Regions from separate parts of the Cupriavidus sp. CuC1 genome, predicted to be linked through region 4. Evidence: predicted binding sites of a transcription regulator. Region 4 holds the regulator's gene; each other region holds the start of a gene.
What was found. Region 4 encodes sigma-54, which starts transcription at its own class of promoters, with help from an activator protein. Its sites were predicted from a motif close to TGGCANGNAANCTGCTTT; they were not measured.
Positions count from the first base shown of each region.

Region 1: a site for sigma-54 is predicted at 4,028-4,045, ahead of ACGLHR_RS18235 (circularly permuted type 2 ATP-grasp protein). Genes of this name have one in related genera too.
Region 2: a site for sigma-54 is predicted at 5,339-5,356, ahead of ACGLHR_RS14965 (PQQ-dependent methanol/ethanol family dehydrogenase). Genes of this name have one in related genera too.
Region 3: a site for sigma-54 is predicted at 1,893-1,910, ahead of ACGLHR_RS01745 (flavin monoamine oxidase family protein). Genes of this name have one in related genera too.

Region 1 covers NZ_JBIUHC010000038.1:58,840-66,260, reverse strand. Annotated here, with positions in the region: gene ACGLHR_RS18255 (DNA internalization-related competence protein ComEC/Rec2) at 1-235, shown strand, start outside; gene ACGLHR_RS18250 (MurR/RpiR family transcriptional regulator) at 147-1,085, opposite strand; gene edd (phosphogluconate dehydratase) at 1,411-3,297, shown strand; gene ACGLHR_RS18240 (gluconokinase) at 3,486-3,995, shown strand; gene ACGLHR_RS18235 (circularly permuted type 2 ATP-grasp protein) at 4,260-5,732, shown strand; gene ACGLHR_RS18230 (alpha-E domain-containing protein) at 5,828-6,781, shown strand; gene ACGLHR_RS18225 (transglutaminase N-terminal domain-containing protein) at 6,821-7,421, shown strand, end outside.
Region 2 covers NZ_JBIUHC010000029.1:22,235-29,655, forward strand. Annotated here, with positions in the region: gene ACGLHR_RS14935 (ABC transporter ATP-binding protein) at 1-504, shown strand, start outside; gene ACGLHR_RS14940 (PQQ-dependent catabolism-associated beta-propeller protein) at 501-1,511, shown strand; gene ACGLHR_RS14945 (ABC transporter substrate-binding protein) at 1,504-2,685, shown strand; gene ACGLHR_RS14950 (ABC transporter permease) at 2,704-3,528, shown strand; gene ACGLHR_RS14955 (quinoprotein dehydrogenase-associated SoxYZ-like carrier) at 3,525-4,295, shown strand; gene ACGLHR_RS14960 (quinoprotein relay system zinc metallohydrolase 1) at 4,292-5,224, shown strand; gene ACGLHR_RS14965 (PQQ-dependent methanol/ethanol family dehydrogenase) at 5,418-7,160, shown strand; gene ACGLHR_RS14970 (c-type cytochrome) at 7,268-7,421, shown strand, end outside.
Region 3 covers NZ_JBIUHC010000003.1:32,445-39,865, reverse strand. Annotated here, with positions in the region: gene ACGLHR_RS01755 (endo alpha-1,4 polygalactosaminidase) at 1-15, shown strand, start outside; gene ACGLHR_RS01750 (PQQ-dependent sugar dehydrogenase) at 175-1,497, shown strand; gene ACGLHR_RS01745 (flavin monoamine oxidase family protein) at 2,002-3,597, shown strand; gene ACGLHR_RS01740 (c-type cytochrome) at 3,623-4,033, shown strand; gene ACGLHR_RS01735 (RidA family protein) at 4,119-4,634, shown strand; gene ACGLHR_RS01730 (M48 family metallopeptidase) at 4,670-5,158, opposite strand; gene ACGLHR_RS01725 (hypothetical protein) at 5,218-5,445, opposite strand; gene ACGLHR_RS01720 (carbohydrate ABC transporter permease) at 5,584-6,471, opposite strand; gene ACGLHR_RS01715 (sugar ABC transporter permease) at 6,468-7,367, opposite strand.
Region 4 covers NZ_JBIUHC010000222.1:3,646-11,066, forward strand. Annotated here, with positions in the region: gene ptsN (PTS IIA-like nitrogen regulatory protein PtsN) at 1-189, opposite strand, end outside; gene hpf (ribosome hibernation-promoting factor, HPF/YfiA family) at 569-919, opposite strand; gene ACGLHR_RS47240 (RNA polymerase factor sigma-54) at 969-2,444, opposite strand; gene lptB (LPS export ABC transporter ATP-binding protein) at 2,582-3,367, opposite strand; gene lptA (lipopolysaccharide transport periplasmic protein LptA) at 3,414-4,058, opposite strand; gene lptC (LPS export ABC transporter periplasmic protein LptC) at 4,113-4,739, opposite strand; gene ACGLHR_RS47260 (KpsF/GutQ family sugar-phosphate isomerase) at 4,755-5,738, opposite strand; gene ACGLHR_RS47265 (monovalent cation:proton antiporter-2 (CPA2) family protein) at 5,890-7,421, shown strand, end outside.

The DNA of each region.
Region 1 (7,421 bases), on a different contig from region 4:
GTTCCTGGCCGTGGTGGCGCCGGAGGTCGCGCTGTTCCAGGTGGGCTACCGCAACCGCCACCGGCATCCGCGGCCCGAGATCTGGGACCGCTACGGTTCGCACGAGATCGCGCGCTATCGCAGCGACGAAACCGGCGCGGTCCAGCTTACGACGCGCGGCGAGTCTTACGCGCTGCGGGCTTACCGCCAGCACGAGCGGCGCTACTGGCGCGCGGCGCCGCCTGCGCCTCGTTGAGGTGCGCGGGCTCGGCCTGGGCGATACGGCGCTCGCGCAGGTGCGCCTTGGCGCGTTGCAGGCCCGCGCAGACGGTGTCGGCGCGTTCCAGGGCAACGCCCGCTGCCAGCACGTCGCCCAGCACCAGGTGGCAGATGCGGGAGGTCATCGGGGTGTAGACCTCGCTGTCTTCTTCCACGTCCGAGAACACGCAGACGTCGGCCAACGCGGCCAGCGGCGAGCCGCTGTGGGTCAGCGCCAGCACGCTGGCGCCGCTGGCGCGGGCCAGCGTGGCGGCGGCCAGCATGTCCCAGGTGCGCCCGCTGTTGGAGACCAGCACCGCCACATCGCCGGGCCCGAGCAGTGCCGCCGACATGCTGAAGACGTGCGAGTCCGAGTACGCAACGGTGGGCATGCCGAGGCGGAAGAACTTGTGCTGGATATCCAGGGCGACGATGCCCGAATTGCCGCAGCCATAGAACTCGATGCGCTTGGCCGCGGCGAGCAGCTGGATGCCGTGCTCGATCTGGTCCGCGGACAGCGCGTTGCGCACCGTCATCAGGGTGGCGATGGTGCGGTCGAACACCTTGCCGGCGATATCGGCAGGGCGGTCCTCGGCCTTGACGTCCTGGTGCACGAAGGGCGTGCCGCCGCCCACGTTCTGGGCGAACTGGAGCTTGAACTCGCGAAAGCCGTCGTAGCCCAGCGCCGCGCAAAAGCGCGCAATGGTGGGCTGGGACACGCCCGCGCGCTCGGCCAGCTCGGGCATCGACAAGCGGATCACGCTGGCGCCGTGGCGGGCGACATAGTCGGCAAGGCGGCGTTCGGAGGGGCGAAGCGTGTCGTAGACGGCAAGAATTCGGTCGCGCATGGTAGAGGAGGGATGGCAGTCTGTGCCGGGGAATTGTTCTGGCTCTGGCCCCGGAATCCGTGGCTCGACGGATCGAGTGGCATGTAGATATTCTACAGAATTGGAGGCGAGGTCATTGTGACTTCGGTGAGGCGGATGGCTAGGGATTTCACCTATGCGAGCCAAATATGCCATGAATAATGCGCTTTTTGACGCGTGCACGTAGTGTTTTCAAATTGTCTTTAGATATAATGTAGAAAATCTACAAGCAATAGCGCCCGGTAGCGCCAACTAAGTCCCCCAGTCCTCCCGGATACGATCAGGCATCACGACCAGGAACTCCCCAATGTCAAAAGCCCTCCACGCCGAAGTCCACGCCGTCACCGAACGCGTGATCGCACGCAGCCGGCGCAGCCGCGCCGCCTATCTCGCGCGCTGCGAACGCGCCCAGCAGGAGCTCGGTCCCTTGCGCGGGCTGTCCTGCGCCAACCTCGCGCACGGCCTGGCCGCGCTGCCCGCGCATGACAAGCTCAAGCTGCGGGTCGAGCATGCCGCCAACCTCGGCATCGTCACCGCGTACAACGACATGCTGTCGGCCCACCAGCCGTACGAGCGTTATCCCGGCGTGATCCGCGAGGCCGCGCGTGCCGTTGGCGCGGTGGCGCAGGTGGCGGGTGGGGTGCCGGCGATGTGCGACGGCATCACGCAGGGCAATGCCGGCATGGAGCTGTCGCTGTTTTCGCGCGACGCCATTGCGATGGCCACGGCGGTCTCCCTGTCGCACAACACCTTCGATGCCGCGCTCATGCTGGGCGTGTGCGACAAGATCGTGCCGGGCCTGCTGATGGGCGCGCTGCAGTTCGGCCACCTGCCGGTGGTATTCGTGCCGGCCGGGCCGATGTCGACGGGCTTGTCCAACAAGGAGAAGGCACGCGTGCGCCAGCTTTACGCAACCGGCCAGGTGGGCCGCGAAGCGTTGCTGGAGGCCGAGTGCGAGGCCTATCACGGCGCCGGCACGTGCACCTTCTACGGCACCGCCAACAGCAACCAGTTCCTGATGGAAATCATGGGCCTGCATATGCCGGGCGCGGCCTTCGTGCATCCGGACAGCGGCCTGCGCGACGCGCTCACCGCCGCCGCCGCGCAACGCGCGCTGGCCCTGACGGCGCGGAGCGGCGACTACCTGCCGCTGGCCCGCATCGTGGACGAGCGCGCGGTAATCAACGCCGTGGTCGGCCTGCTGGCCACGGGTGGCTCGACCAACCACACCATCCACCTGGTGGCGATGGCGCGCGCGGCTGGCATCCTCATCGACTGGGACGATTTCGACCGTCTCTCTCGCATCACGCCGCTGCTGGCGCGGGTCTACCCCAACGGCTCGGCCGACGTGAACCACTTCCACGCCGCGGGCGGCGTGGCCTACGTGATTCGCCAGCTGCTCACCGCCGGCTTGCTGCACGAGGACGTGGAGACCGTGGTCGGGCGTGGCCTGGCCCGCTATACGCAAGAGCCCGTGATGATCGACGGCGTGCTCCAGTGGCGCGATGGCGCGGCTGTCAGCGGCGATGCCGCGGTACTGGCCACCGCAGCCGAACCGTTCTCCGCCGAGGGTGGCTTGCGCCTGCTGCAGGGCAATCTTGGCCGCGGCATGATCAAGGTGTCGGCGGTCGCGGACGAGCATCGCGTGGTGGAAGCGCCGGCACGCGTTTTTGACTCGCAAGAGCAATTGCAAGCCGCGTTCGAAGCCGGCGAGTTCACGGGCGACATGATCGCGGTCGTGCGTTTCCAGGGGCCCAACGCCAATGGCATGCCTGAACTGCACCGCCTCACCCCGGTGCTGGGCGCGCTGCAGGACGCCGGCCACAAGGTTGCGCTGGTGACCGATGGCCGCATGTCCGGCGCCTCCGGCAAGGTGCCAGCGGTCATCCATGTGGGGCCTGAGGCACTTGCTGGCGGCCCGCTGGCGCGCGTGCGCGACGGCGACCGGATCCGCGTGGACGCCGTGGCGGGCACGCTGGAATGGCTCGGCGCCGCCAACGGCGACGGCGACCTGGCGACGCGTGCTTCGGCCGTGCTGCCGGACGACGCCTTCACGAATTTCAGCGTTGGCCGGGGCCTGTTCGGGCTGTTCCGGCGCAATGCGCGGATCGCGGAGGAGGGCGGCAGCGCGCTGGACCTATCCGAGGCCGACGCGCCCGGCGCTGTCCAAACGGGCGCGGCCGTCGCACAATAGGCAGCGCCCCATAAATTTGTGTCATTTGTGTCCCCGGCAGCCGACAGCTGGCGGGGACGACCCCGAGCCGGCCCATGCGGGTCCTATCATGGCTTCATGGCTGAACGCTTCCGGAGCCGACCGGCGGCTGGCGCGGGGACTACCGACAAGGATGGGAAAACCATCCGAACATGATCGTTGGAGCAGACATGATCTACATCCTGATGGGCGTTTCCGGCAGCGGAAAGACCACGGTCGGCCAACTGCTGGCCAAGACCTTGCAATGCGGCTTCCACGATGCCGATGAATTCCACAGCCCCGCCAACAAGGCGAAGATGCACAATGGCATCCCGCTGACCGACGACGACCGCTGGCCCTGGCTGGCCGCGATGCGCGCGGCGATCGATACGGCCCGCGCCGAAGGGCGCACCCACGTGTTTACCTGTTCCGCGCTGCGGCAAACCTACCGCGACCGCCTGACGCCCGCCGACGGCGGCGTGACCTTTGTCTACATGAAGGGCGATGCGGCCGTCATTGGCGGCCGCCTGGCCGAGCGCAGCGACCACTTTTTCAATCCCGCCCTGCTGCAGAGCCAGTTCGAGACCCTGGAGGAGCCGCGCGATGCCCTGGTGCTCGATATCCGCCAGACGCCGGAGGCGCTGGTGCAGCGCATCCTGGCCGGAGTGCAGGCGCAAAAAGGTGCGGCGATCGCCCGCTAGGGCGATCGCCAATGCCGGCCCGAAGCCAAGGCTGGCAAACATCTTGCTTAATCCATGTTTGATGGCGCGAATGCTTGCCGCTTGCGGCTTTCGTGGTCATAGGTATCCTATAGGGACAGCACTTCGAAGCATGACGAGACGGTCCGCGGCCAGGCCGCCGGGCCTCGGGTGGTGATCTCAAGGTGCTGTGCCGGGAACAACAAGCCAATCAAAACGGGTAGCCGGCAGTTTGGGCGGCACTCAAATCATGGGGGAACGGCCATCATGGCGGCGCGGTTTTTCGACGAGATGCTCGATTGGCAAGATGGCGTGGCAGCAGCAATCCACGCGGGCGAGACCCTGCCGGCAGGTGCCGTGCGGGGGCATTACAAGCAGTTCGCGGATTGGTTGGCGCGCCAGTCCGAAGGCACCATGGACAACAAGCGCGCCGAGGCTGATCTGATCTTCCGGCGCGTGGGCATCACGTTCGCCGTTTACGGTGAAAAAGACGAGTCCAACAGCGGCACCGAGCGGACCATCCCGTTCGACGTCATTCCCCGCATCTTCCCCGCCAGCGAGTGGGCAACGCTCGAGCGCGGCCTGCGCCAGCGGGTGTCGGCGCTGAACCGCTTCATCCACGATATCTACCACGGGCAGGACATCATCCGCGCCGGTGTGATCCCACCCGACCAGATCTATAACAACGCGCAGTACCGCCCCGAGATGCTCGGCATCGACGTGCCCCGCGATATCTATGCCCACGTGGCAGGCATCGACGTGGTGCGCGCGGGCGAGGGCGAGTTCTACGTGCTGGAAGACAACCTGCGCGTGCCCTCCGGCGTGTCCTACATGCTGGAGAACCGCAAGATGATGATGCGGTTGTTCCCGGACCTGTTCGCGCGCAATCGCGTGGCGCCTGTCGCGCACTATCCCGACCTGCTGCTCGATATGCTGCGCGGCGTCTCGCCGCAGAACATTGCCGATCCCACGGTGGTGGTGCTCACGCCCGGCATGTACAACTCCGCGTACTTCGAGCATGCCTTCCTGGCCCAGCAAATGGGCGTGGAGCTGGTCGAGGGCAGCGACCTGTTCGTGCAGGACGATCACCTCTACATGCGCACCACCCAGGGCCCGCAGCGCATCGATGTGATCTACCGCCGGGTCGACGACGATTTCCTCGACCCGCTGGTGTTCCGCTCGGATTCCACGCTGGGCGCGGCGGGCCTGCTCTCGGTCTATCGTGCCGGCAATGTCACCATCTGCAACGCCATTGGCACGGGCGTGGCCGACGACAAGTCGATCTATCCCTACGTGCCCGACATGATCCGCTTCTACCTCGGCGAGGAAGCGATCCTCAACAACGTGCCGACGTACATGTGCCGCCGCCCGGACGACCTGCAGTACGTGCTGGACCACATGAGTGAGCTGGTGGTCAAGGAAACCCATGGCGCCGGCGGCTACGGCATGCTGGTGGGGCCTGCCGCCACGCGCGCGGAGATCGATACGTTCCGCGAGGTCGTGCGCGCGCGTCCCGAGCAGTACATCGCGCAGCCCACGCTGGCGCTTTCCACCTGCCCGACGTATGTCGAGTCGGGGATCGCGCCGCGCCACATCGACCTGCGTCCGTTCGTGCTGTCCGGCAAGGACGTGCGCATGGTGCCGGGCGGGCTGACCCGCGTGGCGCTGCGCGAAGGCTCGCTGGTGGTCAACTCCTCGCAGGGCGGAGGCACCAAGGACACCTGGGTGCTGGAGCGCTGAAGCGCGGCGCACGCAAGGATAGTTTGTGATTCCCGCGCTGGCCGCCGCGTTGCCGGCGGCGCGCGGGTGAACAGCGCTGTACGAGGGGACTAAACATGCTTAGCCGCACCGCCGACCATCTGTTCTGGATGGCGCGCTATACCGAACGCGCGGAGAACACCGCGCGCATGCTGGACGTGAATTACCAGACTTCGCTGCTGCCGCAATCCGCGGAAGTGGCGGAGCAAGGCTGGTGGGCCATGCTCGATATCTCCGAGCTGACCACGGTGTTCGACGAAAAGTACGGCCTGCTCACGCGCGATGACGTGATCGATTTCATGGTGCGCGACATGACCAATGTCTCGTCCATCATGAGCTGCCTGCGCGCGGCCCGCGAGAACGCGCGCGCGGTGCGCGGCTCGCTGACCACCGAGGTCTGGGAGACCATCAACACCACCTGGCTCGACGTGCAGCGCATGATCGCCGACGGCGTGCTGGCGGAGGATCCTTCGCAGTTCTTCGAGTGGGTGAAGTTCCGCTCCCACCTGGCCCGCGGCGTGCAGTTCGGCACCATGCTCAAGGACGATGCCTTCCACTTCATGCGGCTGGGCACCTTCCTGGAGCGCGCCGACAATACCGCGCGGATTCTGGACGTGAAGTTCCAGGCCGGTACCGTCGACGACAGCGACCCCAATCGCGACGCAAACGACTTCTATCACTGGGCGGCGGTCTTGCGCTCGGTGTCGGGCTTCGAGGTGTACCGCAAGGTTTATCGCACCGTGATCACGCCCGAGCGCGTGGCCGAACTGCTGGTGCTGCGCCCCGACATGCCGCGCTCGCTGGTATCGAGCATGGATGAGGTGGTGTCGATCCTGGCGCTGGTGGGCAACCAGCATTCTTCGGAGACCGAGCGCCAGGCTGGTAAACTTCACGCCGATTTGAAATATGCGCGCATCGACGACATCTTCGCCGTCGGGCTGCATGCTTACCTGACCAGTTTCCTGGAGCGCATCGGCGACCTCGGCAACGGCATCAGCCGGGATTTCCTCGTGCCGCTGCTGGCTGCCTGACCTATAGAAGTGGGGAGGTCGTGCCGGCCTCGCCACATCATGAAATACAAGATTCACCACAAAACGGTCTACCGTTACGCCGAGCCGGTCCGGCGCAGCGTGCACGAACTGCGGCTCGCGCCGCGCTCGGGCCCGCTGCAGGCCGTGCAGGAATGGCAGTTGTCCGTTCCCGGCAACCTGTCCGAGGCGCGTGACGGCTTCGGCAATATCGTGCACAGCTTCACTGTGGCCGGGCCAGCACATACGTTGGTGATCGAGGCCAGCGGCGTGGTCGATGTGACGCCGCCAACTGACACGGACGGGCCGTTTTTCTGCGATGCGCCGCCGGCCGGCGAGGCGCGTGTCTCGCCGCTGTATTACCTTGGCGGCACAGCGCTGACCGCCGCCAAGCCGGAAATGGTGCGTTTTGCCGCGCCGTACCTGGCGGCGGGGGCGACGGTGCCTGCGCTGCTGGCGCTGGCCAACGGCATTGCGGGGCGGGTGCGCTACCAGGCGGATAGCACCGACGTGGGCACGTCCGCCAGCGATGCGTTCGCGCTGGGCAGCGGGGTTTGCCAGGACCAGGCGCAGGTGATGGTGGCATGCTGCCGCGCCCTGGGCCTGCCTGCGCGCTACGTCAGCGGCTATTTCTATGACCCGG
Region 2 (7,421 bases), on a different contig from region 4:
ATTGACCTGGACCTGTCGGTCTTGTCCAACCTGCATTTCCATGCCGGCCTGCACGGGCTGCCGCGCCGCGTTGCCGCGCCGCGCATCGCCCGGCTGCTGGGCGACTTCGGCCTGGCAGAGCGGGCCGGCGCACCAGTGCGCGAGCTCTCCGGCGGCAACCGGCGCAAGGTGGAACTGGCGCGCGCGCTGCTGCACGAGCCCGCCGTGTTGCTGATGGACGAGCCCACCGTCGGGCTCGATCCCGCATCGCGCGCGCAGATCGTTGCCGATGCGCGCCGGCTTGCCGTGCAGGCGCAGGCCGGCGTGCTGTGGGCCACGCACCTGGTGCAGGAGGTCGAGCAGGCGGACCGCGTGATTGTGCTGCATCGCGGCGCGGTGCGATTCGACGGCACGCCGGGCGCGCTGCGTGGCGCCGCCGAGTGCGACAGCCTGGAGCAGGCCTTCCTGGCCCTGACCACCTTCCCCGCGGTGCCGACCCGTGCCACCGAGCGCGTCCCCGCATGAACAAGCCGCCAACCCTGGGCTGGATCGCCTGCGCCACCTTGGCCGCCATGCTACTGCTGATTGCCGCCGGCGTGGCCGGTGCCGCCGACAGCCGCAACGCCACCGGGCAGGTCTTCGTCTCCAGCGAAAAGGACGATGCCGTGGCCGCCTACAGCGCCACCAGCAGGCAACTGATCGCCGTCTGGCGGCAATGCAAGCGCCCGCGCCACCTGCAGTTGTCGCCTGACCGGCGGCGCCTGTACGTGGCCTGCAGCGACGACAACCGTGTGGACGTGGTCGACGTGGCCAGCCGCAAGACCGTGGCCTCGCTGCCGGTCGGCGACGATCCGGAACTGTTCGACCTCAGCCCGGACGGCCGCACGCTGTACGTCTCCAACGAGGAAGACGGACTGCTGTCGGCTTATGACATCGCGTCCGGCAAGAGGGTGTTCGCGATCAACGTAGGTGAGGAGCCTGAGGGTGTGAAAGCCAGCCCGGACGGAAAGCGGGTGTACGTGGCCTCGGAAGTGGCCAACCTGGTCCATGTGATCGACGTGGCGTCGCGCAAGCTGGTCAGGAATATCCGGGTCGGCAACCGGCCGCGCCGCCTGCTGCTGGTCATGGACGGCAAGGAGTTGTGGGTGACCAATGAACTGGCCGCCAGCGTCAGCGTGATCCGCACCGATACGCTGGAAGTGGTGCGGACCATCGCCTTCGCGCCCAAGGGCTTGCGCGCCGAGGACGTGACGCCAGTCGGATTGACCGCCAGCAGCGACGGCAAGCGCGCCTATATCGGGCTGGGCCGTGCCAACCACGTGGCCGTGGTCGATGTGGCTTCGTACCGGGTGCTGGACTACGTACTGGTGGGCCGCCGCGCCTGGGGCCTGGCGCTGACGCGCGACAACGCCTTGCTCTATGTCGCCAACGGGCTGTCGGACGACGTCAGCGTGGTGGACACCGCAAGCAACAAGGCCGTAGCCACGCTCAAAGTGGGCAGGGTGCCGCATTCGGTGGCGATCGATGATTAGTTCGCTGACCAGACTGCGCTGGCTGGCCGTGTTCGCCCTGCTGGCGAGCGCCGCACGGGCTGCCGACGTACGGGTGGCCGTAGTCTCCATGGCCGCAGACGCGCGCTATGAACCCCGGCGGATGGAGCAGCGCTATCCCGGCCAGCCACAAGGCCGTCCGCTGGAGGGCGCGCGCGTGGCGGTGGCGGAATCGCGCTTTGCGCTGGAAGCCGCCGGGCAGGTCCTGCGGCTCGATGCGCAGGAGGCCAGTGGCGAAGCCGAGGTGGCGCCCCTGGTGGCCGCCCTGGCGCGTCAGGGCACGCGCTTTATCCTGCTCGACCTGCCGGCTCCGGCGGTCAGGCTCGCAGCCCGTGCCGTCAAGCCCGGCGAAGCGTTGCTGTTCAACGTTTCCGCCGACGACGACGAACTGCGCGGCGCCGGCTGCGCGCCGCATCTGCTCCATACGCTGCCTAGCCGGCGCATGCAGGCGGACGCGCTGATGCAATACCTGGCGCTGCGCAAGTGGCGCCGCGCCCTGCTGCTGAGCGGCCCGTCGCCAGCGGACGCCGAACAGCGCGCGGCGCTCACGCAGGCTGCCCGCCGCTTCGGCATTGCATGGTCGGCGCAGCGCGCGTTCAAGCTGTCGAACGATCCGCGCGAGCGGGAGCAGGGCAACCTCAACCTGCTGACCACCGGCGTGGACTATGACGTGGTGGTAGTGGCCGACGCCGACGGCGAGTTCGCGCGCAGCGTGCCCTATGCGGCCCAGTTGCCGCGCCCGGTGGTGGGCGCCAGCGGGCTGACCGCCCAGGCCTGGCATTGGGCGTGGGAGCGCAACGGCGGCCCGCAGCTCAACCGGCGTTTTATCAAGGCAGCAGGCCGTCCCATGACCGGCTACGACTGGGCCGCGTGGGTGGCGGTGAAGGCGATTGCCGAAAGTGTGGCGCGGCAGCCCAAGGCCGGCTTTGCCGGCCAGGCCGAGGCTTTGGTCTCCGAGGCGGTGGTGGTGGACGGCTTCAAGGGGCCGCCGCTCTCCTTCCGGCAATGGGACCGCCAGTTGCGCCAGCCGGTCCTGCTGGCGCATCCCGACGGGGTGATCGGCGTGGCGCCCGTGGAGGGCGTGCTGCATCCCAGGAATCATCTCGACACGCTGGGCGCAGACGCTGCCGACACCGCGTGCCGGCCCGGCAAATAAGGGAGCGAGACCCAGACCATGACTACCACCCTGATCCACGCCTGGCGCGCCTTGCGCGCGGTGGCCGGGCGCGAACTGCACAAGTTCTTCCGGCAGCCCGGGAGGCTGTTCTCGTCGTTGGTGCGGCCGCTGCTGTGGCTGCTGGTGTTCGCGGCGGGCTTCCAGAACGCGCTTGGCGTTGCCATCGTGCCGCCCTACGACACTTATGTCGAATACAAGGTCTACGTGACGCCCGGCCTGCTCGGCATGATCGCGCTGTTCAACGGCATGCAGTCCTCGCTGGCCATGGTGTACGACCGCGAGATGGGCGTGATGCGCCTGCTGCTGACTGCGCCGCTGCCCAGGGCCTGGCTGCTTGCCTGCAAACTGGCCGCCGGCACGTTGCTTTCGTTGTTGCAGATGCTGGCCTTCCTGCTTGTCGCCATGGCCTTCGACGTGACGTTCGCGCCCGCCTTTCTCCCCGGCGCGCTGGCGGTCATGGTGCTAGCCGCCCTGATGCTGGGTGCGCTGGGTTTGCTGCTATCGGTGCATGTGCGGCAACTGGAGAACTTCGCCGGTACCATGAACTTCGTGATCTTCCCGATGTTCTTCATCAGTTCGGCGCTGTATCCGCTCTGGAAGCTTGAGGAGTCCGGCGCCACGGTGGTCTACCAGCTCGCGCGCTTCAATCCCTTTGCCCACGCCGTGGAAGCGACCCGCTTCGCCTTGTACGGGCAGATCGCGCCGGTTAGCCTTGCGGTGATGGCCGGCTGTGCGGCAGTGTTCTTCGCACTGGCGCTGCTTGGCTACGATCCCCAACGTGGCATGGTGCGTCGCGCGCGCCAGGCCGGGGGGCTGACATGAGGCGTGCCGCTGCGTTGCCGATGGCGGCTGGCCTCGCATTCGCCGTGGCGGGCGCGTGGGCGTCGGATAGCCGCGACCCCTTCCAGTCGCCCCAATGGACACTGATTCACAGGGAAGTCCTGCAACTGGCCCCGGTCGTGTTCGACACCCGCGTCAAGGTGACCGGGCCGGCCTTTGCGGAGGACCCGATGCGCGTGCCGGTCGCCTTCGACGCCTCGGCGCTGGGAGAGGTGGATCGCGTCGTGGTGGCGGTGGACCGCAACCCGATCCGCACGATGCTGGAGTTCGAGCCGCTGAAGGTGCGCCCCTCGCTGTCGTTCCGTTTCAAGCTGGAGCAGGCGTCGCCTGTGCGGGTCGCAGCCCGCACGCGGGACGGCATATGGCATGTCGGCGGGGTGATGGTGGATGCCAGCGGCGGCGGCTGCACGGTGCCCGGCGCCACCCGCCGCGACGGTTCGTGGAGCACCACGCTGAACCGGGTCGAATCGCGCGTGTTTCCCGGCTTCGGCGGCAGTGGAGGCCGGGTGCGGCTGCGTGTGATGCACCCGATGGACACCGGTCTCGTGGCTGGCATCCCGGCTTTCCATATCGAGTCGCTGACCATCTCCGACGCCGCCCGGCAGCCAATGTTGCGTCTGGCGCTGCATGAGCCGGTGGCGGAGAACCCGATCTTCTCCTTTGACCTGCGCGAGGTCATGGAGCGCGGCATGATGGTATCCGGCCGGGACAACAACGGTAACCGCTTCGCTGCACAGGTGACACCATGAGACGAGCGCTGGGGATCCTGCTGTTGCTGGCGGCTCAGGCGGCGGGTGCGCAGGTTGGGGACTACCGCCTCGCGCCCCGGCAGATCGCCGCCGACGTGTGGCTGCTGGAAGGCGCCAACGCGGATTTTTCACCGGACAACGGCTGCAACATCATCAATACCGCCTTTGTCGATACCGGCGACGGCGTGGTGGTGATCAACACCGGGCCGTCGCGCTTGTACGGCGAGCAACAACGCCGTGCCATCGCCTCAGTCACGGCGGCGCCGGTGCGGCTGGTCCTCAATCTCAACCTGCATCCTGATTACTTCTTCGGCAATCAGGCCTATGCGGACGTGGGTGCCAGCGCCCTGGCCGGCACCATCGCCGGTGCGCAGCGCGAGGGTCCGGCCTATGCCGACAACCTCTACCGCATGTGCGGCGACTGGATGCGCGGCACCGAACCAGCGCCTCCGGGCCAGTCGTTGATGCCGGGCAAGCGCACCATGGGCCGGCACACCTTCGAACTGCTGCGGATGGACGGTCATACCGCTGACGACCTGGTAGTGCTGGACCGCAGCGCTGGCATCGTGTTCGCGGGTGGCGTGGCATTCCGCGAGCGGGTGCCGACCACACCGCATGCGGACCTCAAGCGCTGGCTGGCGAGCCTGGACCGGCTGCAGGCGCTGCTGCGAGAGAGCGGCGCGCGGCTGCTGATCCCCAGCCACGGGCCGGCGCTCGGCAGCGCGGATGCCATCGCGCAGACCCGCGGCTACCTGCACTGGCTGGACGCCCGCATGACCGGGGCGGCATCGCAAGGGCGCGACCTGGCGGAGGTGATCGCCATGCCCGTGCCGAACGAGTATGCCCGTTGGGGCGCCATGCCTGCCGAGTACCTGCGCAACGTGACGCATCTCTACCCGGCTTATGAGGACGCCGCGCTGACGCATTGAAGCGGGTCCGTTGAGTTGTTCAATTCCGCAACAGCGTCAACGCAGTGTCCCGCGCTGGTACGCCGCCGGGGTGAACGCAGGCCACGGCAGGGGCCAGTTGCCAGTGTTTTCCACTGGCATGGGAATTGCCAGGAGTCTGTCTGGTGTGCGTGGCGCACCGTGGAAGATCGACAACAAGACAGAGGAGCAGACAATGAGGACGTTAAGGGTGATGATGGTGGTCGCGGCGACAGCCGCGAGCCTGGCGGCACACGCCGCCGTGACCGATGCCATGATCGAGAACGACGCGAAGTCGGCGGGCGACGTGCTGTCGTGGGGGATGGGCACGCAAGGCCAGCGCTTTTCCACGCTGACCCGCATCAACACAAAGAACGTCAGCCAACTGGTGCCGGCCTGGTCGTTCTCCTTTGGCGGCGAAAAGCAGCGCGGGCAGGAATCGCAGCCGCTGATTCACGACGGCAAGATGTTCGTGACCGCCTCTTACTCCCGCATCTACGCCCTCGACCTGAAGACCGGCAGCAAGCTGTGGAAATACGAACACCGTCTGCCCGAAGGGATCATGCCCTGCTGCGACGTGGTCAACCGCGGCGCGGCCCTGTACGACAACCTGGTCATCTTCGGCACGCTCGACGCGCAACTGGTGGCGCTCGACCAGAAGACCGGCAAGGTGGTGTGGAAGGAAAAAATCGAGGACTATGCCGCAGGCTACTCCTACACCGCGGCGCCCTTGATCGTCAAAGGCATGGTGCTGACCGGCGTCTCGGGCGGCGAGTTCGGCGTAGTTGGCCGGGTCGAGGCGCGCGATGCCAGGACCGGCCAGATGGTGTGGTCCAGGCCGGTGGTGGAAGGCCATATGGGCTACAAGTACGACAAGGACGGCAACAAGACCGAGAACGGCGTGACTGGCACCCTGAACGCCAGCTGGCCCGGCGAGACCTGGAAGACCGGCGGCGGCGCCACCTGGCTCGGCGGCACTTACGATCCGCAGACTGGCCTGGTCTACTTCGGCACCGGCAATCCCGGGCCTTGGAACAGCCACATCCGCAAGGGCGACAACCTGTACTCGGCCTCGACCGTGGCGCTCGACCCGGCTACCGGCAATATCGTCTGGCACTACCAGAACACCCCCAACGATGGCTGGGACTTTGACGGCGTCAACGAGTTCGTGACCTTTGACCAGGACGGGAAGCGGCTCGGCGGCAAAGCCGATCGCAACGGCTTCTTCTACGTCAATGACGCCCGGAACGGCAAACTGGTCAACGCCTTCCCCTTCGTCAAGAAGATCACCTGGGCAAGCAGCATCGACCTGAAGACCGGACGGCCCAATATGATCGCGGAAAGCCGCCCGGGCGATCCGGCCGCCGGCAGCGATCCGAAGAAGGGCCAGTCCGTCTTCGCCGCCCCCGGCTTCCTTGGCGGCAAGAACCAGCAGCCGATGGCCTACAGCCCGCAGACCGGCCTGTTCTATGTGCCGGCCAATGAATGGGGCATGGATATCTGGAATGAACCTGTCGGGTACAAGAAGGGCGCCGCCTTCCTCGGTGCCGGCTTCACCATCCATCCGCTCAACGAGGACTACATCGGCGTGCTGCGCGCGATCAATCCCAAGACCGGCAAGATCGAGTGGGAAGTCAAGAATTACGCGCCGCTGTGGGGCGGGGTGATGACCACCGCTGGCGGCCTGGTGTTCTGGGGCACGCCGGAAGGCTACTTGAAAGCGGCCGATGCCAAGACCGGCAAGGAACTGTGGAAGTTCCAGACCGGCAGCGGCGTGGTGGCGCCCCCGGTCACCTGGGAAGACGGCGGCGAGCAGTATGTGGCGGTGGTGTCGGGCTGGGGCGGCGCCGTGCCGCTGTGGGGCGGGGAAGTTGCCAAGCGCGTGAATTTCCTGGAGCAGGGCGGCTCGGTGTGGGTGTTCAAGCTGCACAAGAGCTGAACGTTGCCGGCAGCCAAGCAGTGAAACTGCCCTGCGCGTGCCGGCATCGCACACCGATGTCGGCACACGCAGGGGTTGGTCGATCAACAGAGAATTGGGATGTGTGCATGCAGAAGGTGAAAGGACTCTTATCGTTGTCGGTCGCGGTGCTGGTGGCCCTGTGTGTGGCTCGGGCCGAAGCAGCGCCCGATATGCAGGCGCTGGCGGACCAGAGCGGTTGCTTTTCTTGTCACAGCATGAAGGCCAAGGTAGTGGGGCCGG
Region 3 (7,421 bases), on a different contig from region 4:
TACGCTTGCGATTGAGGTGGCGGGATAGGCCGCAAGGCGCAGGCCGGGAGCCGGCGCATTCGTCCTACCGCGCGGCCTCCAATCCGCCGACAGCCGGCATCGCGCATGCGTCCTATAGTGGAGCGGACAGCGCACGCCGACGGGGCGACGCGCCGCCTTTCCGGAGAGCCGATCATGCCCTTGCAGCGATTGTCCATTTTGTCTCTCTGCCTGCTGATGGCGGCGGGCTTGACTGCATGTGGCGACACCGCGACCCTGCCGGTCTCCGCCGGCACCGGCTTGAGTCCGCAGTTGCCATCGCCAAACAAGACCATGCTGCCCACGGTGAACATCGCCCCTGCCAAAGGCTGGGCCGATGGTGCCAGACCGGTTGCAGCGGTCGGCCTGTCCGTCGTGGCGTTCGCCGACAAGCTGGACCATCCGCGCTGGATCTACGTGCTGCCCAACGGCGACGTGCTGGTGGCCGAAACCAATGCGCCGCCTAAGCCGGATGACGGCAAGGGCATCCGGGGCTGGGTCATGACGCAGATGATGAAACGCGCGGGCGCCGGCGTGCCAAGCGCCAATCGCATCACGCTGTTGCGCGACACCAATGGCGATGGCGTCGCCGATGCGCGCTCCGTATTTCTCAAGGACCTGCATTCGCCCTTCGGCATGGTGCTGGTGGGCAATGACTTCTATGTGGCGGACACCGATGCCGTCCTGCGTTTCCCCTACCAGCCGGGGCAGACCCAGATCACCGGGCCCGGCGTGAAGGTGGTCGACCTGCCTGCCGGCCCCATCAATCACCACTGGACCAAGAACATCATCGCCAGCAAGGACGGCAGCAAGCTCTACGTCACCGTCGGCTCCAACAGCAACGTCGGCGAGAACGGCCTCGACAAGGAGGAAGCGCGGGCAGCCATCTGGGAGGTCGATCCCAAGACCGGCGCGCACCGCGTGTTTGCCAGCGGCCTGCGCAATCCCAACGGCATGGCCTGGGATCCCGACAGCGGCGCGCTATGGACTGCGGTGAACGAGCGCGACGAGATTGGTAGCGATCTCGTGCCGGACTACATCACTTCGGTCAAAGACGGCGCTTTTTATGGCTGGCCCTTCAGCTACTACGGCCAGCATGTAGACGAACGCGTGAAGCCGCAGCAGCCGGAGATGGTGGCCAAGGCCATTGCGCCCGACTATGCCGTCGGACCGCATACCGCGTCGCTTGGCCTGGCCTCGGCGCTAGGCAACGCGTTGCCCTCCCGCTTCAGGAACGGCATGTTCGTCGGCCAGCACGGGTCGTGGAACCGTAAGCCGCACAGCGGCTACAAGGTGATCTTCGTGCCGTTCGCCAACGGCAAGCCAGCGGGCGTCCCGGTCGACGTGCTCACCGGCTTCCTGACGAAGGACGGCGACGCGCAAGGGCGCCCGGTGGGCGTTGCCATCGACAAGCGCGGCGCGTTGCTGGTGGCGGATGATGTTGGCGATGTGGTCTGGCGGGTGACTGCGGCGAAGTAAAGGTGCGTTGCCAGGGCGCCGCCGCACGATGGGCGGCTGCCCCGCAATCAAGCTGCGCGCGTGACCTGGCCCGCTGTTTCGCAGTGACGATGACCATCTGCACGATGAGCTTGAACCACTCCGGCCGGGAGTCCTCCGCTTCACCACGCGAGCGCGGTACGCGTCGTGCACCGCGACGCGGCATGGACACACTCATGTGGGGCAGCTTCGCTAGGGCTGCTGCGCATGCGCGCTGCGGTGCGGGCTCGTTCCCGGCAGCCTGAGGCGCAAATGCAAACATCTGACGACACTGGCGCGTTCGGCACATGATCCCTTGCATGGCCACGTTTTGCGGATGGCGCATTTGGCCAGGCCATCGGCAGGCGCTGCGGGAGCGCGGTCGAATATGTCAGAAATGGCATGGATGTTGCGTGCGCTATTCGGCGCATCGCGCTGCCGTACCGTGCCTGGTGACGTTAACGGTGCGAAATGCGCAACCCACAAAGACTCCTCGATAGCCTGAACATGACTTCAATTGACAGTAAGGCCTTCAGCCGCCGTGACCTGCTTGCGCTCGTCGGCAAGGCAGCAGGTGGCGCGGCGATGTACCAGGCGATGACTTCGCTCGGCCTCGCGGCGGAATCCGGTTACACGGGCCCGCCGAAACTCCAGGGCGCAAAGCGCGGTGCCTCGGTGCTGATTCTCGGCGCGGGACTGGCTGGCATGGTGGCCGCGCTGGAGTTGCGGCGCGCCGGCTACAAGGTGCAGATCCTGGAATACAGCGGCCGTGCCGGCGGCCGCTGCTGGACCCTGCGCGGCGGCGATGTCTTCACCGAGATGGGCGGCGCCGTGCAGCACTGCGAGTTCGCCAAAGGCGAATACCTGAACCCGGGGCCGTGGCGCATCCCGTATCACCACCATGCGGTGCTCGACTATTGCAAGCGGCTGGGCGTGGCGCTCGAGCCTTTCGTGCAGGTCAATTACAACGCGCTGGTGCACTCCACCAAGGCCTACGGCGGCAAGCCGCAGCGCTACCGCCACGTGCAAGGCGACTTCCAGGGCTACGTGGCGGAACTGCTCGGCAAGGCCGCCACGCAGGGCAACCTGGACACGGCGCTCACGCGCGAGGACAAGGAGAAATTGCTGGAGGGCCTGCGCAAATGGGGCGCGCTCGATGCGCAGATGCGCTACCGCGAAAGCGCGCTCACCAGTGACCGGCGCGGTTACGAGATCGATCCCGGCGGCGGCCTGATGCTGCCGCTGGCCAAGCCCTCCAAGCCGCTGGAACTGAGCGACTTGCTGCAATCCGGGCTGTGGCGCTATATCGCCAGCGGGCAGGAGTACGAATTCCAGAGCACCATTTTCCAGCCGGTGGGCGGCATGGACATGATTGCGCAGGCCTTCCAGCGCGAGGTGGGCAGCCTGATCCGCTACCACGCCAAGGTGACGAAGATCGCGCAGGACGAGCGCGGCGTCACCGTGACCTATACCGATGACGCGCACGGCGGCGCGGTCGCCCAGGCCAAGGCCGACTGGTGCCTGTGCACCATCCCGCTGTCGGTGCTGAGCCAGCTCGACGTGCAGGTCGGCGACGCCATGCAGCAGGCCATCAACGCCGTGCCCTATGACGCCTCGATCAAGATCGGCCTGCAGTTCAAGCGCCGCTTCTGGGAGGAGGACGAATCCATCTACGGCGGCATCAGCTATACGGACCAGCCCATCACGCGCATCTCTTACCCTTCCACGCGCTACGGCGCCAAAGGCAAGTCGGTGCTGCTGGGCGCCTATGCCTTCGGCCCCAATGCCTATGAGTTCACCGCCATGACGCCGCAGGAGCGCGTGCGCCGCGCCGTGGAGCAGGGCAGCCAGCTACACCCGCAATACGCGCGGGAGTTCGACAACGGCATTGCGGTGGGCTGGCACCGCGTGCCGTGGTCGCAGGGCTGCTACGGCTTGTGGACCGATGAAAGCCGGGAGAAGCACTACAAGAACCTCTGCCAGATCGATGGCCGCATCGCGCTGGCGGGGGAGCATGCTTCCTATATCCCGGCCTGGCAGGAGGGCGCGCTGTTGTCCGCGCTCGACGCGATTGAGCGCCTGCATGCGCATGCCGTCTCGTGATCCGCTCCCACAGGAATCCACATCCATGAATGCCATGATCTTCCGACGCACGCTCGCCGTGCCCGCCCTGCTGCTGGGACTGGCGTTTTGCCCGTTCGCGCAGGCGCAATCCGATCCGGTCTTCTCTGCCGGCCCCAAGTTCCAGCAGACCTCCGGCGAGGCGATCTTCCATGCCATCTGCCAGGGCTGCCACATGCCGCAGGCACAGGGGGCGAAAGGCGCCGCCGCATACCCCGCGCTGGCCGGCGATCCCCGGCTGGCGGGAGCGGACTATCCGCTCTATGTGGTGTTGCACGGCCAGAAGGGCATGCCGTCCTTCGGCAAGATGCTCGACGATGCGCAGATCGCCGCCGTGGTGGGCTACGTGCGCACGCATTTCGGCAACCAGTACACCGATGCCATCACCGCGGAAAACGTCGCGAAGCTCCGGCGCTGAGTTCAGCGCTGAATGCGTTGCCAAGCGACAGGCGGCATGGCACACATTGCGCCATGCCGCACCCATCCATTACAAGGAACCCAATATGCCGTTCTTCTTTCGTCAGTCACTCCTGGCACTTTGCGCGTTGTCTGCCCTGGCAGGCGGCGCGGCCCGCGCGGCCGACGACGTGATTCGTCACCGCATCCCGAATTCCACGTTTCCCATCGCCGCTGCTGTCGAGATCCCGACAACGGTTTCCACGATCTATCTGTCCGGGCAAGTCCCGCCGGTTCAGGACGCCACCCAGCCGCGCGACAATCCGCTTGCTTATGGCGGCGATACCAAGGCGCAGACCGTCGGGGTACTCAAGTCCATCGAGAAGAGCCTGGCCGGCCTGGGCCTGGGGCTGGGTGATGTGGTGAAGATGCAGGTGTTCCTGGTGGGCGATCCCGCCAAGGACAACAAGATGGATTTCGCCGGCTTTATGGAGGGCTACACGCAGTTCTTCGGCACCAAGGAGCAGCCCAACCTGCCGACGCGCTCCGTATTCCAGGTGATGGCGCTGGCCAACACGGCCTGGCGCGTGGAAATCGAAGTGGTGGCCGCGCGCCGCAAGTAGGGCCGGCCGCGCCTGCGATGGCGTGGTGTTTCTGTCTAGCTGGATTCCAGCTCGCGCCACGCCAAAAACAGGCGCGTATCGAATTCCAATTGGTGATACGCCGGCTCCATGTATTCGCACAGGCGGTAGAACGCTTTGTTGTGATCGCTTTCCTTCAGGTGCGCGAGCTCGTGCACCACGATCATGCGCAGGAATTCAGGTGGCGCTTCCTTGAACAGCGACGCCACGCGGATTTCCTTCTTGGCCTTGAGCTTGCCGCCTTGCACGCGCGAGATGGCGGTGTGCAGCCCGAGCGCGCGATGCACCACGTCGATCTTGGCATCGAATGCGACCTTGTGGATCGGCGGCGCGGTGCGCAGGAACTCCTGCTTCAGCTCGGCGGTGTAGTCATACAGCGCGCGGTCGGTCTGCACGGTGTGCCGCGCGGGGTATTTCTTCGCCAGGTGCTCGCCCAGGCGGTTGGCGGCCACCATCTGGCGCACCTGGTCGAGCACGCCGTCGGGATACGCGCTGAGAAAGCGCAGCGGATCCTTGACGCCGGGGCGCCAGGCCTCGCTGGTGGGGACGGGGATGCTACGGGTGCTCAATGGTGATGGTGGTGATGGTGGGCCCAGCTGCCATCGACGGAGCTGACGAAGGACTCCACGGCGTCCTTGTCGCCGGTGGCGTGGCGCACCAGTTCACCGCACTTGCAAAAGCCCTGGTACGGCGTGATGTGCGAGCAGGCGGACACCTTCTGCAGAAACAGCGTGACGGGCTTGGTGCACTTCTTGCACTTGAAGGTGAGGGTGCGGGCGGGTTTGGGGCTCATCTGATCTGGCTTGAATATGGCGTGATTCGGCAGTGCCGGCGATAACCGGCAGAACAACGCGCATTTTAACCTGCCCTTGCCAGGCGTTCACACTCTGCACCGTTGCGCTTTCCGCCGGCTTGTCCGCTGGCTTTCCGCCTATTCCTTGACCGCTCCGGTCATGCCCGATACGTAGTATTCGACGAAGAACGAATAGATCAGCGCCACCGGCAACGAGCCCAGCAATGCACCCGCCATCAGCGCGCCCCAGTGGTAGACGTCGCCCTCGACCAGTTCGGTGACGATGCCCACCGGCACCGTTTTCACCTCTGACGAGGAGATAAAGGTCAGCGCGTAGATAAACTCGTTCCACGACAGCGTGAAGGCGAAGATGCCGGCCGAGATCAGGCCCGGCACGGCCAGCGGCAGGATGATCTTGACCAGGATTTCCCAGCGCGTGGCGCCGTCGATCAGCGCGCACTCTTCCAGCTCGTAGGGGATGGAGCGGAAGTAGCCCATCAGCAGCCAGGTGCAGAACGGGATCAGGAAGGTGGGGTAGGTGAGGATCAGCGCCCAGCGCGTATCGAACAGGCCGAGCTGGAATACGATCGATGCCAGCGGGATAAACAGGATCGAGGGCGGGATCAGGTAGGCCAGGAAGATCGCCAGCCCGACCTGCTTCGCGCCCTGGAAGCGCAGCCGCTCGATGGCATAGGCGGCCAGCACGCTGGCGGCCAGCGAGGCGAAGGTGGAGATCGTGGAGACGATCACGGTATTGAGCAGCCAGGCCGGGTAGGGCGTGTCGAACAGCAGCTTCCTGAAGTGGGCGAACGTGGGTGCCATCACCAGGAAGGGGTTGGCGCTGCGCATCAGCAGTTCGCCGTCCGGCTTGAAGGCGGTGATCGCCATCCAGTAGAAGGGAAACAGCAGCACGAAGACGAAGATGCCCAGCGGGATGTAGATGGTCACCCAGCGCCGCGGTATCGATTGCAGGTAGTCCATCCCCTGCGCGGTGTCCTGCTGCTCAGCTGCGGCCGTCGCTTTCATTTGTCGCCTCCCTGTTGCCAGCCGCGCCGCTGCAGGCCGAAGTATGAGAACAGGATGGCGGCCAGCAGGAAGGGCACCATCATTGTGGCGATCGCCGCGCCTTCGCCTAGCGAGCCGCCGGGAATCGCGCGCTGGAACGACAGCGTGGCCATCAGGTGCGTGGCATTCAGCGGGCCGCCGCGCGTGAGCACGTAGATCAGCTGGAAATCGGTGAAGGTGAACAGCACGGAGAAGGTCATCACCACCGCGATGATCGGCGTCAGCAACGGCAGTGTGACGTAGCGGAACTGCTGCCACGGCGTCACGCCGTCAATGGACGCGGCCTCGTACAGCGAGGGCGAGATCGTCTGCAAGCCAGCCAGCAGCGAGATGGCGACAAAGGGAATGCCGCGCCAGACATTGGCCGCGATGGTGGACAAGCGCGCCAGCCACGGGTCTCCCAGGAAGTCGATATAGCGGTCGATCAGCCCGAGCTTGACCAGCGTCCAGCTGATGATGGAGAACTGCGCGTCATAGATCCACCAGAAGGCCAGTGCCGACAGTGCGGTCGGCACGATCCACGGCAGCAGCACGATGGCGCGAAAGAAGGACTTGAACGGCAGGTTCTTGTTGAGCAGCAGCGCCAGCCACAGGCCCAGCGCGAACTTCACCACGCTGGCCACCACGGTGTAGAAGATCGTATTGAACAGCGCCAGTTGGGTGAGCGAGTCGCCGGCCAGATAGGTGTAGTTCGACAGCCCGATCCATTCGCCGGTGCCGCCGATCTTGGTATTGGTGAAGCCGAGCCATACGCCGAGGCCGAGCGGGTACGTCAGGAAGACCAGCAGCAACAGCGCGGTGGGCAGCATGAACAGCAGCCCCAGCGCATGGCGGTTGTTCAACAGGCGGGAAATCATGGTTTACCTCGCATGGCTCACCTCGCAGGGTTCGGCTTTTGCGGGCGCGGCGGT
Region 4 (7,421 bases):
AACCCCGGCGCCAAGGCCGGTGGACCCCAGCGACTCGCGGGCGAACAGGTTGTCGGTCACGGTCGCGCGCGCAACGCCATGGTTGTTCTCGAAGAGGAGCCCGGCCTGTTCGAACACGCGCTTCTTGCTGGTGACGCTGACGTCGAGGTTGATGTTGCCGGGTGGCAGCAATTTAGCCAAACGATTCATGTGGAATGCGCAGGGTTTTCTAGAAAGCAGGCCCGGGGCAAGGAGGCGTCCCGCCGGGCGGAAAGAAGATAAAAACCAAGGCCCGATGTTTCCACCGGGTGTCCCCATGCCGGTGTCGGGCGTCTGGCCATTATAGAGCAGGCCCGCTGCCGCTTTGTGCATTGCAATAGCCGAGGCGCTGAAGCGGTGCCGCATGCACGGAAATGGCCAGGCAAATCAACTATGTATGGCACAGCATACACCGGTACATATGCGTTGCGGAATCCCCTGCGTGGCCCGAAGGGGGGAGGCTGGAACGAAAAAGCCGCGCTGGGCGCGGCTTGATTCCGTTTTCAATGGACTGACACCGACGGCCCGGTATGTGGGCCGCCAGGCACGGTCATTGCTGCATCTGGGATGCGGCCATCTGGTACTTGACCGCTTCACGGTCGTGGCTTTGCACGCGATCCTTGTGGCGAATCACCTGCCGGTCGAGCTTGTCGACCAATGCGTCGATAGCGGCATACAGGTCTTCATGATGCGCTTCGACAAAGATGTCCTTGCCCTTGAGATGTAGATTGATTTCCGCGTACTGCCGCCGGTCCTTTTCTTTTGTATTGTCGACAGAGAGCAGCACACTTACGCCAATGACTTGATCGAAATGCCTGACGATACGCTCCAGTTTCGTTTCCACGTACTCACGCAGAGGGGGCGTGATGTCCAAGTGGTGTCCACTGATCTTGAAGTTCATAGCGTTTCTCCTTCTGAAAGAGCTGCATCAGGCAGGCGATGCAGCTCGGCTACAAAGTCTTACGGAGATTGACCGCGGGAATCTTGAGCGCTTCGCGGTATTTGGCAACGGTACGCCGTGCTACCACAAAGCCTTGCTCGCCGAGCAATTCGGCAATCCGGCTGTCGGACAAGGGGTTCCTAGCGTCTTCGGCTCCTATCAATTGCTTGATCAACGCACGGATTGCCGTTGATGAGGCCGCGCCGCCGGTTTCTGTGGATACGTGAGAGCCGAAAAAATACTTCAGCTCGAAAGTCCCCATCGGCGTTGCCATGTACTTATTGGTAGTCACCCGAGAGATGGTGGACTCGTGTAAACCCAGTGTATCGGCAATCTCCCGCAAAACCAAGGGGCGCATCGCAATTTCACCGTGGGTGAAGAAGTTCTTTTGACGTTCGACAATGGCTTGTGCGACGCGCAATATCGTGTCGAACCTCTGCTGGATATTCTTGATCAACCAGCGTGCTTCCTGCAGCTTTTGCTGCAGTCCCGCCGCGCCGGCATCGCCTTTTGCACCGCGCAAAATCTGCGCGTACATGTCGTTGATACGTAGCCGCGGCATCACATCCGGGTTGAGATGGGCGATCCATCCGCCGCTCAACTTTCGAACGAAAACATCGGGTACCACGAAGTCGGCTTCCGGCCGGCTGTAGGCATGGCCGGGATAGGGCGCGAGCGAGCGGATCAGTTCATGCGCCGCCTTGAGTTCCGGCTCGTCCACTTGCAGGGCTTTTTTCAGGCGCGTGTAATCGCGCACCGCCAGCAGCTCCAGGTGATTGGTGACGATGCTCAGCGCCAGTTCGCGCTGCGGATGCTTGAGCCTGCGCAGTTGCAGCGCCAGGCACTCGGCTGCGTTGCGCGCCCCGACGCCCGGTGGATCGAAGCTCTGCAGCAGCGTAAGCACGGCCTGGATCTCGTCGACCTCGAACTCGAGCTCCTCCGGCAGCTCGCTGCAGATTTCCTCGAGCGTGGCGCTCAGGTAGCCGTCATCGTCCAGGGATTCGACCAGGAAGATGGCCAGCCCTTTGTCGCGCAGGGAAATCTTGAGCGGCGCCAGCTGCTCCATGAGGTGTTCGCGCAGCGTGGGCTCGGCGTCGCGCAGCTGCATCGGTGTTTTTTCGTCGTCTTCGCCTTGCGGGCGGCGGGCGAAATCGTCCAGGCTCCAGTCGTTGCCGTAATCCTCGTTGCTGTCGGAATAGCTGTCGTCGGCTTCGGGGGCGCCATCGGGGCGGTTTTCGCTGGTGCCCTGGCCATCGGCGGGCGCTGGCGCGGGCGCGCTCTGGAGGTTCACCGAGCCGTCCGAGGACACGCGCAACGGGCTGTCGAGCCAGTCGTTCTCGCGCTCGAGCAAGGGGTTCTCGGTCAGCGCCTGTTCCACTTCCTGCTGCAGTTCAAGCGTGGACAGTTGCAGCAGCCGGATCGACTGCTGGAGTTGCGGCGTAAGCGCGAGATGCTGCGAGAGGCGGAGCTGTAGCGACGGTTTCATGCGACCTATTTTATGCCCAACTTCCGTACTGGTGGAACGGAAATTGCTATCGCTGGCGTCGCATGATCGTTTGAAGGATGAAAGGCGACACCGAAGCCGCCCGGGGGGCCGATGCGCGGCAGGCGCCGCGCGCGCCTTTACATGCGGAAGTTCTCGCCCAGGTAGACCTTGCGCACCGACTCGTTGGCGATGATGTCTTCAGGCTGGCCGGACGCCAGCACCGCGCCCTCGCTGATGATGTAGGCGTGGTCGCAGATGCCCAGCGTCTCGCGTACGTTGTGGTCGGTGATCAGCACGCCGATATTGCGCGCCTTGAGGAAGCTGACGATGCGCTGGATTTCGCCGACCGCGATCGGGTCGACGCCGGCGAAGGGCTCGTCAAGCAGGATGAAACGCGGCGCGGAGGCCAGCGCGCGGGCGATTTCCACGCGGCGGCGCTCGCCGCCGGACAGCGACAGCGCCGGGTTGTCGCGCAGGTGGGCAATCTGCAGGTCATCCAGCAGGGTGTCCAGCCGGCGCTCGATCTCGGCCTTGCCCAGGGGCTTGCCATCGTTGAGCTGCAGTTCCAGCACCGCGCGGATATTTTCCCGCACATTGAGCTTGCGGAACACCGAGGCTTCCTGCGGCAGGTAGGACAGGCCCATGCGTGCCCGCTCATGGATGGCCAGGCCGCTGATGTGCTTGTCGTCGAGCACGATATCGCCCTCGTCCAGCGCCACCAGCCCCACGATCATGTAGAACGACGTGGTCTTGCCCGCGCCGTTGGGGCCGAGCAACCCGACCACTTCGCCGCTCTTCACGTCGAGGGACACATCCTTGACCACAGTGCGCGAGCCGTAGCGCTTCTTCAGGTGGCGCACGACCAGCGTGCTGCTGTCCTTCAGGGTGGCGGGCTGGGACGGTGCGGTCTGGGTAGCGGTCATGAAGGTCAAGGCAGAATCCGTGGATTGGGGGCGTGGCGGCGTCAGGTCAGGGGTTGACGGGGGCAGGTGCCGGCTTGAGCGGCAGCGGGTTGGCTGCGGCGCCGCTGGCGGGCTGCTCCTGGCGCGGCGACAGCACGGCGCGCACGCGGCCGGACGGGCTGCCCGCGGTCGCGTTCTCGGCGCCGCCGCTGGCCGTATAGAACTCGTTGCGGCTGTCATAGGTGATCACCGCGCCACGGATCTCGTCGACCAGCTTGGCGCCGGCCAGGCGGGCCATGCGGGCGCGCCCGATCAGCTTGGACAGCTCCTGCTTGCCGTCATATTCGATGCGGTCGCCCCAGCCGTCGATGTACTCGTCGACGTTGTCGCGCTTCTGGCGGATATAGGCTTGCTTGCCGCCCTTGGAGGTCGCGACCGCGTACTGGTAGCCCTCGGGATCGGTACGGACTTCGGCCGCGTCGGATTTCAGCACCATGGTGCCCTTGGTCAGCACCACGTTGCCGGTCAGTACATAAACCTGCTTGACGTCGTCGTAGCTGGCATTGTCGGCCTCCAGGACCAGCGGCTTTTCGCGGTCGGCTTTTTCGGCGCTGGCGGGCGCGGACAACGCGAGGCCCAGGACGGCTGCCAGCGTCAGCAAAGCGGCCGTGCTGCGGCGGCGACAGGACGAAGTCGTCAGGAATGGATTCATGTTGGCGTGATGGCGGTTGACGCGGGCGGCTGGAGCCCGCGGGCGGCTTCAGGGCTACTTCGCGGGACTTGCCGGCGGCGGCACCGTAATGATGGTGCCGCGTACGTTACCCAGCAATTGTACTTCGCGAGTGACATTGTTAAAGATCAGGCCGTTGGCGGTCATCACCGACGGGCCGCGGGTCAGCTTGACAGCCTTGTCGGTCTTGACGATGTCATCGTTGACCAGCACCTGGAAATACTCCGAGGCGGCCGTCATCTTCGGATCCTTGGCGGGGTCGGTGCCCTGGGCGCGCACGATGAAGCCATTGCCGAACAGGTCGATGACCGAGCCTTCCGCGTTCATCGTGCCGCGATCGGAGTGGCCAGTGACGGGCGGGCGGTCGATTTCGTAGGAGCGCATGGCTGGGCGCGTCACCTCGTAGGTCTGGTCGTCCTCGAAGTGGATCATCTTGTCGCCGGTAAAGCGCAGCTTGGTGTTCCCGTCCTCGGCAAGCTCGGTCGCGGAAAAACGGATCATGTAGTAATCCGGCTCATGTTTCTTGCCGACCGGCCCGGTGTCCGCTTCCTTCGGGGAGTTGACCTGCACCAGCCAGAAGGTGCTGCCCGCCACCAGCGCCATCAGCAGCAGGGGCAGCGCTCGCATGGCAAGCCGGCTCAGGGAGGACAGGATTTCCCGCATAGGCATGGGCTGGCCTCAGATGACCTTGGCGCGGGTCAGGTCGTGGATGTGGAGCGCGCCGACCAGGCGCCGCTCTGCGTCGACCACCAGCATCTGGTTGACACGATTCGCCTCCATCACCTGCACGGCTTCCACGGCCAGCTGGTCCGGCCCGACGGTATGCGGCGTGCGGTGCATGACCTCGCTGATGGGTACGGTCTTCCAGTCGCGCGGGGTTTCGAGCAGGCGGCGCAGGTCGCCGTCCGTGAAGACGCCGATCAGGCGGTCGTCCGGGTCAACCACCGCGGTCATGGCCATGCCCTTGCGGGTAATTTCCATCAGGGCTTGTGCCAGCGGCGTGCTCTCGCGCACCTTGGGCACCGCGTTTCCGCTGCGCATGACGTCGCGCACGTGGGTCAGCAGCTTGCGCCCGAGCGCGCCGCCTGGATGCGAGCGGGCAAAATCTTCCTCGCCGAAGCCGCGGGCATCCAGCACGGCCACCGCGAGCGCGTCGCCCATCGCCAGTGCGGCGGTGGTGCTGGCGGTCGGGGCCAGGTTGAGCGGGCAGGCTTCTTTTTCCACGCCGGCATTGAGGTGCGCATCGGCCAGCTTGGCCAGCGTGGAGGCGGGGTTCCCGGTCACGGAGATCAGCTTGGCGCCGATGCGCTTGACGATCGGGACGATCGAAAGCAACTCGGCGGTCTCTCCGGAATTGGAAAAGGCGATCAGCACATCGTCGCGCGTGACCATGCCCAGGTCGCCGTGGCTGGCCTCGGCGGGATGCACGAAAAACGCGGGGGTGCCGGTCGAGGCCAGCGTGGCCGCGACCTTGCGGCCAATGTGGCCGGACTTGCCTATGCCGGACACGACCACGCGTCCGCTGCAATTGAGCGTCAGTTGCACGGCCTGCGCGAATCCGTCGTCCAGGCGGCCTGCGAGGGCGGCGACGGCGTCGGCTTCGATCTGGAGGGTCTCGCGAGCGAGCCGAAGTGCTCGATCCGCATTGAAATTAGCTATCATGGCGACGAAGTATACCAACGAATGCGATGGCGCTTGGGCTGTTCCTGGGATCGGGCGGCCGGGGAGGCCATCGCGCTTGCCGTAATCCACCGGCAGGGTCGCCCGCACCGGGCCGGCCCGGTGCCCGGGGCGGCGTACCCTGACCCTGTCGATGCACTCTCCGCTGGACCTTACCCTAGTCCTGCTGGCCGCCGCCGTGTTCGGCGTGGTCGCCTTTCGCATGCTGCAGTTGCCGCCCATGCTGGGGTACCTGGTCGTCGGCATCCTGATCGGGCCGCATGCGCTCGGGCTGGCCCGCGATACCGCGCAGACCAAGTACCTGGCCGAGTTCGGCGTGGTCTTCTTGATGTTTTCGATCGGCCTGGAGTTCAGCCTGGGCAAGCTCAAGGCGATGAAGCGGCAGGTGTTCGGGCTGGGCGGCTCGCAGGTGGTGCTGTCGCTGCTGGCTGTGATCCCGGCGAGCTGGGCATTCAACTGGCTGTTTCCGCTGTCCTGGCAGGCCTCTGTGGCGTTGGGCGGGGCGTTGGCCATGTCGTCCACCGCCATCGTGTCCAAGATGCTGTCGGAGCGCCTGGAGCTGGAAAGCGAGCACGGGCGCAATATCATCAGCATCCTGCTGTTCCAGGACCTGGCCGTGGTGCCGCTGCTGATCGTGATCCCGGCGCTCTCGCGCGATCCTGGCGACCTGATGATGGCGCTGGGCCTGGCCACGGTGAAGATCGTGGTGGCCCTGAGCCTGATCTTCTTCGTCGGCCAGCGCTTCATGAGCCGCTGGTTCCACATCGTGGCGGCGCGCCGCTCGCAGGAGCTGTTCATGCTCAACCTGCTGCTGGTCACGCTGGGCATGGCCGCGCTGACCGAGCGGCTTGGCCTGTCGATGGCGCTGGGCGCCTTCATGGCCGGCATGCTGATCTCCGAGACGCCTTATCGCCATCAGGTGGAGGAGGACATCAAGCCCTTCCGCGACGTGCTGCTGGGGCTGTTCTTCGTCACCATCGGCATGCTGCTCAATATCCATGTGGTGCTCGACCACCTGTGGCTGGTGCTGGCGCTGCTGGCGGTGCCCATTGTCTTCAAGCTGGTCCTGATCTCCGGCCTGGCGCGCCTGTTCGGCTCGCGCCCGGGGGTGGCGATCCGTACCGGCCTGGGCCTGGCGCAGGCCGGCGAGTTCGGCTTCGTGCTGCTTAACCAGATCGACGGCCTGAACCTGGTCGATCCCGTGCTGATCCAGGTCATCCTGGCCTCGATGCTGTTGTCGATGCTGGCGGCGCCGTTCCTGATCCAGTACAGCGACGCCATCGTGTTGCGCTTTACCGCCAACGAGTGGCTGATGCAGTCGCTCAACATGACGCGCATCGCGGCGCAGAGCCTGCAGACCGAGAAGCACGCCATCATCTGCGGGTTTGGCCGCAGCGGCCAGAACCTGGCGCAAATGCTGGAACGCGAGGGCATCACCTACGTGGCGCTGGACCTCGACCCGGACCGCGTGCGCGAAGCCGCCGGCGCGGGCGACACGGTGGTGTACGGCGATGCCGGCCGGCGCGAAGCGCTGATCGCGGCGGGCCTGCATCGCGCGGCTGCCTTGATCATCACCTACAACAACACGCCCTCGGCCCTCAAGGTGCTGCACCATGTGCAGGAACTGGAGCCGGCGCTGCCCGTGATCGTGCGCACCATGGACGA